One region of the Lelliottia sp. GFLA7 genome, then DNA from elsewhere that is predicted to be linked to it. Evidence: riboswitches for the same ligand, from Rfam matches in the RefSeq annotation. Region 1 holds a riboswitch; each other region holds the start of a gene.

Region 1 (2,257 bases):
GTTTTGCTCGGATGCATGGCGTGACCGCAGTAGCCGCAGAACTTATGCGAGCGATAGAACTCAGCTAACTGCACACCGCGCCCGGCCAGCTGAAACAGGCCTGCATCAAGATCCATCACCTGACGCACCGATCCCATATCCTGACGGCGATTCTGTTGGATCAACCACACTGCATCGCCCTGCCATTCACCGATCTTTAATGCGGGTTGCCCCACAAGATCGAATTGCTCGGCATCGCCATGAGGTAACTCCCCTGCGGGCAACCATAATTTTTGTTCATGGCTGACGATCCACCAGCCACGATCTAATTTTTCAATTATACGATCCATATCTATTGCACTACCTTCGCTTCACAGGCATGTTGATAACAATATTCTTACAAATTTAGGCGGGCAGCTTTTAACCTTAACCTTGCGGAGTCAAACATGCTAAACCAGCTAGAAAGCCTGACAGAGCGCGTTGGAGGAAGTAATAAACTGGTCGATCGCTGGCTGCACGTGCGCAAACAATTGCTTGTTGCTTACTATAATCTGGTTGGCATTAAGCCTGGCAAAGAATCCTATATGCGCCTGAACGAAAAAGCGCTGGATAATTTCTGTCAGAGTCTGGTGGATTACCTTTCCGACGGCCATTTCAATATTTATGAACGTATTATCCGTGAAATGGAAGGGACGAATCCTTATTTAACGGCGACAAAACTCTACCCGCAGCTGGAAGCAAACACCCAGCAGATTATGGATTATTACGACTCCACGCTCGAAAATGCGATCGACCAGGATAACTATCTGGAATTGCAGCAGGCGCTGTCCGATCTCGGCGAAGCCCTGGAAGGACGCTTTACGCTGGAAGACAAACTGATTGCCCTCGCGCTGGACAACAATTTGAAGGCCAGCAACGAAGATAACGTCGCGCGGCCAGCTTGAGTTATTCATCGTTAACGCGTAGTTTACAAATATTCGCCCCTCTCACGAGGGGGTATTACACGAAATCATTCATGCTGCATCGCGGCGGCAACTGAGTGAATCCCAGGAAGCTTGCACCAGTAAGTGACCGGGGTGAATGAAGGCAGCCAATAACGAGGCAGCTTGAAGGATGGAGTGTAAATTTCTTGTCGGAGTGCCCAGTGCGTAAGCCGGGCTGAGACCGTTAATTCGGGATCCGCGGAACCTGATCAGGCTAATACCTGCGAAGGGAACAAGAGTCAATCTGCTGTTGTATCGCCTCTGGGCGATCACCTCTTGCTTCATCCGTCGTCTGACAAGCCACTTCCTTTACTATTTTGGAATGAGCTATGTCTGCAAAATTGACCCGCCGCGAACAGCGCGCACAAGCACAACACTTCATCGATACGCTCGAAGGCACCGCTTTCCCGAACTCAAAACGTATTTATACTTCTGGTTCACAGGCTGATATCCGCGTACCCATGCGTGAGATCCAGCTCAGCCCTACGCTTCTCGGCGGCAGCAAAGAAAATCCGCAGTTTGAGGATAACGAAGCGGTGCCGGTTTATGACACCTCCGGTCCCTATGGTGATACCGACGTTACCATCAACGTTCAGCAAGGGCTGGCAAAACTGCGGCAGCCGTGGATTGACGCGCGTAATGACAGCGAAGCGCTCACCGTTCGCAGCTCCGCCTACACCAAAGAACGCCTCGCAGATGATGGTCTTGATGAACTGCGCTTTACCGGTCTGCTGACGCCAAAGCGGGCGAAATCAGGCAAATGCGTGACGCAGCTGCATTATGCGCGCCAGGGCATTGTGACCCCGGAAATGGAATTTATCGCCATTCGCGAAAATATGGGCCGTGAACGGATTCGCAGCGAAGTGCTTCGCCACCAGCATCCGGGCGAAGGTTTTGGCGCGCGTCTACCGGAGAACATCACGCCGGAGTTTGTACGTGATGAAGTGGCCGCTGGTCGCGCCATCATCCCCGCCAATATTAATCATCCAGAATCGGAGCCAATGATTATTGGCCGTAATTTCCTGGTAAAGGTCAACGCCAATATCGGCAACTCTGCCGTAACATCATCCATCGAAGAAGAGGTCGAAAAGCTGGTGTGGTCTACACGCTGGGGGGCGGACACGGTCATGGACCTTTCGACCGGGCGTTACATCCACGAAACCCGCGAGTGGATTTTGCGAAACAGCCCCGTTCCTATCGGAACCGTGCCGATCTATCAGGCGCTGGAGAAGGTCAACGGGATCGCAGAAGATCTGACCTGGGAAGCGTTCCGCGACACGTTACTTGAGCAGGCG
Region 2 (2,257 bases), on a different contig from region 1:
GCGTATTTTGCGCCACCAGTGCGGTAATGACTGAGCAGCCATACGCTCCAAGGGCTGAGAAGGTTTTCAGATCCGCCTGAATCCCCGCGCCGCCGCTCGGGTCCGTGCCAGCAATGGTTAATGCGTTAATACGTCTCATGCCTGCGCCTCCAGGTTCCAGAGCGCGTCAATAAACGCGCTGGCAAAACTTCCTGGCCCGCGGCTTTCTTTGACGGCAACGCTACCGGCTTGCTTCATAAACCCGCATGCGGCGGCAACATTGTTCAACCGGTCACCTGGCAATGAACAGCTTGCCGCGACAACAGCCGAGAGCGCACAGCCTGTCCCCACGACGCGCGTCATCATCACATCGCCGCCAGTGATGGTCTGCGTACGTTGCCCATCGGTGACGTAATCCACTTCGCCCGTCACAGCAACAATGGCGTGAGTTTGTCGGGCAAGAGCAATCGCGGCAGGCAACGCGCTGGAAGCGGTATCGATGGTGTCAACGCCTCGCCCCCCCGCGCTCATACCGGCAAGCGCGAGAATTTCAGAGGCATTACCGCGTATCGCCGCAGGTTTGAGTGAGAGGATTTGTTGGCAAAAACGGGTGCGATACGACAACGCGCCCACGGCCACGGGATCCAATGTCCAGGGCTTTCCAGCGGCCACGGCACGTTCGATTGCCCGACGCATCGCCTGCGCGCGCGGCGCGGTCAGCGTGCCAACATTGATCAGTAAGGCATCAGCCATCGCTGCAAATTGCTCTGCTTCTTCGGCTTCAATCACCATCGCGGGGGACGCACCAAGTGCCAGCAAAACGTTGGCCGTAAAGGTTTGCACCACATCGTTGGTCATGCAGTGTATGAGCGGGGAAAGCGTGCGGAAGTGATGTAAGGCGTGTAAATCGAGTCGGTCAGGCTGCATGTTTCGCTCCTGCCTTGCGAGAAGAAGCGATAACCTTAACAGTCACCTGACTTCCCTACGCTGGCATTATCCAGATCAGGTGGTACGGGTATTTCTCAGCCTTCACGTAGAAGGGCACCCCGAGTCAAATTACCTAAAACTTCAGTAATATGGGCAGCGTAGAGGAAGTAATTATCGAATGCAAGCCTCCTGGACCGCTCTTTTCTGGTCATGAAAATGCTGTAAACATTTATTATTATTGGCCTATTTAGATTGAGTTACCCCCTATATATGTAGACATTTAATGTCATTGATTTTTTAGGGATAAATAATATAAACCTAAGACCTAAACACGTATCCCACTCTACTCAGTAGTCTATTTAAAACAAAATAAAATTAATTAAAACAACGAATTATGTGATCACACAGATAATTCTCAAGTCCCTATTCATTCGTATTTTTCGTGATCTAAATCAAATGTAAAGGGTGCGAATTACTGGATAGTTGTGCAAGGTAACTACTTCGTTTCTCTGTAAGAGACGCTATAAACTGAATGATATCCTGATAATGTGGTAGCAAATGTTAAAGCTTATTATTGCCTCGGCAATCGTATCAATTTCCCTTGTCGCCACAGGGGTTTTCATCGGTGTGATATATAAAAACACGGTTATCAGCATGGCTGGCAATTGCATAAATGAATAACTGAAATTTTATTATTTTGTCATCTGAAAAATGAATATTTCACTTAGCGTGTTTCGCCAATATAAATAACCTGCAAACAGTCAGGTTATTCCGCAGTATCGTTTGATAAAAAAATAAATAATATTAGGGTCAATGAATGAAGAAGATGATGTTAGCTGTTTTGGTCTGCGCCGCGGCGCTTTCGGGTTGTACGACAGAATCGCAACGTATTGCCAATTGCACAAATACCGGCGTCAGCCTGGATACGTGTTATAAAGTTGAGCATGATAATCAAAACGTTAGCCGCGCGGCAGCACTCCAGAATGCGTACAAACGTTCAGATGAATACGCAAAGCAATACGATAATAAGCATCATCATCATGGTGTTGAACAACATGCACAGGCCGCACACGTTGCCGATCCGCTACGTGAAGCGTCATTCTCGGCAAACGGTATTAAGGCCACGGTCAGCAATGGTTTCTTTACTGCCACCATTAACGGCAAAAAAGCCACAGTAAAACGTTTCAATGCCAATGCCTACGAAATTAAAGGCGCGGGATATGTTCTTTCTATTACCCTTGATGAAAACGGAATTACAGACGCGTCATGGAATAAAACCCATGGCAGAGACAATGGATTACTTCAGGTCGTTCAGAAGTAACGCATGGGCGGCTGAAAAGTCGCCTTTTTC
Region 3 (2,257 bases), on a different contig from region 1:
ATCATGGCCGTGAGCTGGAAATGGGCGATGTTATCGCGTCGCTGCAGCGTGCCCGCGAGCTGCCGCTCTATTCGCATATCTCACGCATCCACTCACCGACGGCCTGGACGCTGGATATCGAACTTTCGCAACCCGATCAATGGCTGCCGTGGTTGATGGGCTATGTGCCGTCGATGATTTTGCCGCACGAGTGGCAATCGATGCCCCAGTTTGCCAGCCAGCCTGTCGGCACCGGTCCTTACGCGGTGACGCGCAACAACAATAATCAGCTCAAGATCCGCGCTTTTGATGATTACTTTGGTTATCGCGCACTGATTGACGAAGTGAATGTCTGGGTGCTGCCCGACATCAGCGAAGAGTTCAGCCCTGGCCTGACGCTGGAAGGCCCCACCGAGGGCGAGAAAGCCGTTGAGAGCCGTCTTGAAGAGGGCTGTTACTACCTGCTGTTTGATGCCCGAACGCATCGCGGAGCCAGCCGTGAGGTGCGCCAGTGGGTGAGCCAAATTCTCGCCCCTGCCAATCTGATTTATCAGGCGGAAGATCAGCACCTGACTTACTGGTTCCCGGCGTATGGGCTCCTTCCTCGCTGGCACCATGCCCGTCCAGGACGCGGCGAGAAACCCGCCGGGCTGGAATCCATCACCCTGACCTATTATCGCGAGCACGTTGAACACCGCTTTATTGCCCGAATCATGAGCAAACTGCTGGCGGCAGAGGGCGTGAAGCTCGAGATTCAGGAAGTGGAATACGATGAGTGGCACCGCGGCGAAGCGGTGAGCGATATCTGGCTCAACAGCGCCAATTTCACCCTGCCGCTCGACTTCTCCCTGTTCTCGCATCTGTTTGAAATTCCGCTTATTCAGCACTGTATTGCTCGCGACTGGCAGCAGGACGCCGCACAATGGCGCGCCGGAGAGATGAATCTCGCCGTCTGGTGCCAGCAATTGCTGTCGCAGCAGGCGATGGTTCCGCTTATCCACCACTGGCTGATGATCCAGGGGCAGCGCAGTATGCGCGGTTTGAGAATGAACACCTTAGGCTGGTTTGACTTTAAATCGGCCTGGTTTGCACCGCCGGAACCATAACACTTTCGTAATATTCACCAAATCATTACACTACTGCTGTTCTCAACGGGGTGCTGCATCAACGATGTGCGCTGAGATAATACCCGTCGAACCTGATCCGGATAACGCCGGCGAAGGGATTTGAGGCTGTCGCTCAAAATCCTTTGCCACTCAACTTTGAGGTGCAAAGTGTTAAAAAAAGTTCTCCCCCTGCTGGCGCTGTTTGCGCTGCCTGTTTTTGCCAAGCCCGTCTTAACGGTCTACACCTACGACTCCTTTGCCGCTGACTGGGGCCCTGGGCCGGTCGTCAAAAAAGCCTTTGAGGCCGACTGCAACTGCGAGCTGAAATTCGTGGCGCTGGAAGATGGCGTCTCGCTGTTAAACCGTCTGCGCATGGAAGGTAAAAACAGCAAAGCCGACGTGGTGCTGGGTCTCGATAACAATCTGCTGGACGCGGCCTCACAAACCAAACTGTTCGCCAAAAGCGGCGTGGCCTCCGAGGCGGTTAACGTCCCCGGCGGCTGGAAAAATGACACGTTCGTGCCGTTCGATTACGGCTACTTCGCGTTTGTGTATGACAAAAATAAGCTGAAAAACCCACCGAAAAGCCTGAAGGAACTGGTAGAGAGCGACCAGAAATGGCGCGTGATTTATCAGGATCCGCGCACCAGCACGCCGGGTCTGGGCCTACTGCTGTGGATGCAAAAAGTCTACGGTGACAAAGCGCCAGAAGCATGGCAGAAGCTGGCGGCGAAAACCGTTACCGTCACCAAAGGCTGGAGTGAAGCCTACGGCCTGTTCCTTAAGGGCGAAAGCGATCTGGTTCTGAGCTACACCACCTCTCCGGCGTATCACATCATCGAAGAGAAAAAAGACCACTACGCGGCGGCGAATTTCTCTGAGGGGCACTATTTGCAGGTGGAAGTGGCCGCACGTACGGCAGCCAGTAAACAGCCTGAACTGGCTGAAAAGTTCCTGAAATTTATGGTCTCACCGGCATTCCAGAATGCGATCCCGACCGGCAACTGGATGTATCCGGTAACCAACGTGACGCTGCCTGCAGGTTTTGATCAGCTGACCAAACCACAAACCACGCTGGAATTTACCCCGCAACAGGTTTCCAGCCAGCGCGCCGCATGGATCAGTGAATGGCAACGCGCCGTCAGCCGCTGATCCCCGGCTGGCTGATTCCT

The links. Region 1 has a riboswitch for thiamine pyrophosphate ahead of thiC (phosphomethylpyrimidine synthase ThiC). Riboswitches for the same ligand answer to the same signal wherever they lie in the genome.
Region 2: linked by a shared signal. The riboswitch ahead of thiM (hydroxyethylthiazole kinase) and the one ahead of thiC (phosphomethylpyrimidine synthase ThiC) in region 1 are both predicted to bind thiamine pyrophosphate.
Region 3: linked by a shared signal. The riboswitch ahead of thiB (thiamine ABC transporter substrate binding subunit) and the one ahead of thiC (phosphomethylpyrimidine synthase ThiC) in region 1 are both predicted to bind thiamine pyrophosphate.

What each region holds. Positions count from the first base shown of each region.
Region 1 is NZ_JBWLAQ010000010.1:7,353-9,609, forward strand. Features, by position in the region: gene nudC (NAD(+) diphosphatase) at 1-329, opposite strand, end outside; gene rsd (sigma D regulator) at 426-923, shown strand; TPP riboswitch at 1,103-1,211, shown strand; gene thiC (phosphomethylpyrimidine synthase ThiC) at 1,292-2,257, shown strand, end outside.
Region 2 is NZ_JBWLAQ010000002.1:614,021-616,277, forward strand. Features, by position in the region: gene thiD (bifunctional hydroxymethylpyrimidine kinase/phosphomethylpyrimidine kinase) at 1-139, opposite strand, end outside; gene thiM (hydroxyethylthiazole kinase) at 136-906, opposite strand; TPP riboswitch at 942-1,038, opposite strand; gene AC07RN_RS08520 (hypothetical protein) at 1,724-2,227, shown strand.
Region 3 is NZ_JBWLAQ010000003.1:445,044-447,300, reverse strand. Features, by position in the region: gene sgrR (HTH-type transcriptional regulator SgrR) at 1-1,085, shown strand, start outside; TPP riboswitch at 1,122-1,222, shown strand; gene thiB (thiamine ABC transporter substrate binding subunit) at 1,254-2,237, shown strand; gene thiP (thiamine/thiamine pyrophosphate ABC transporter permease ThiP) at 2,213-2,257, shown strand, end outside.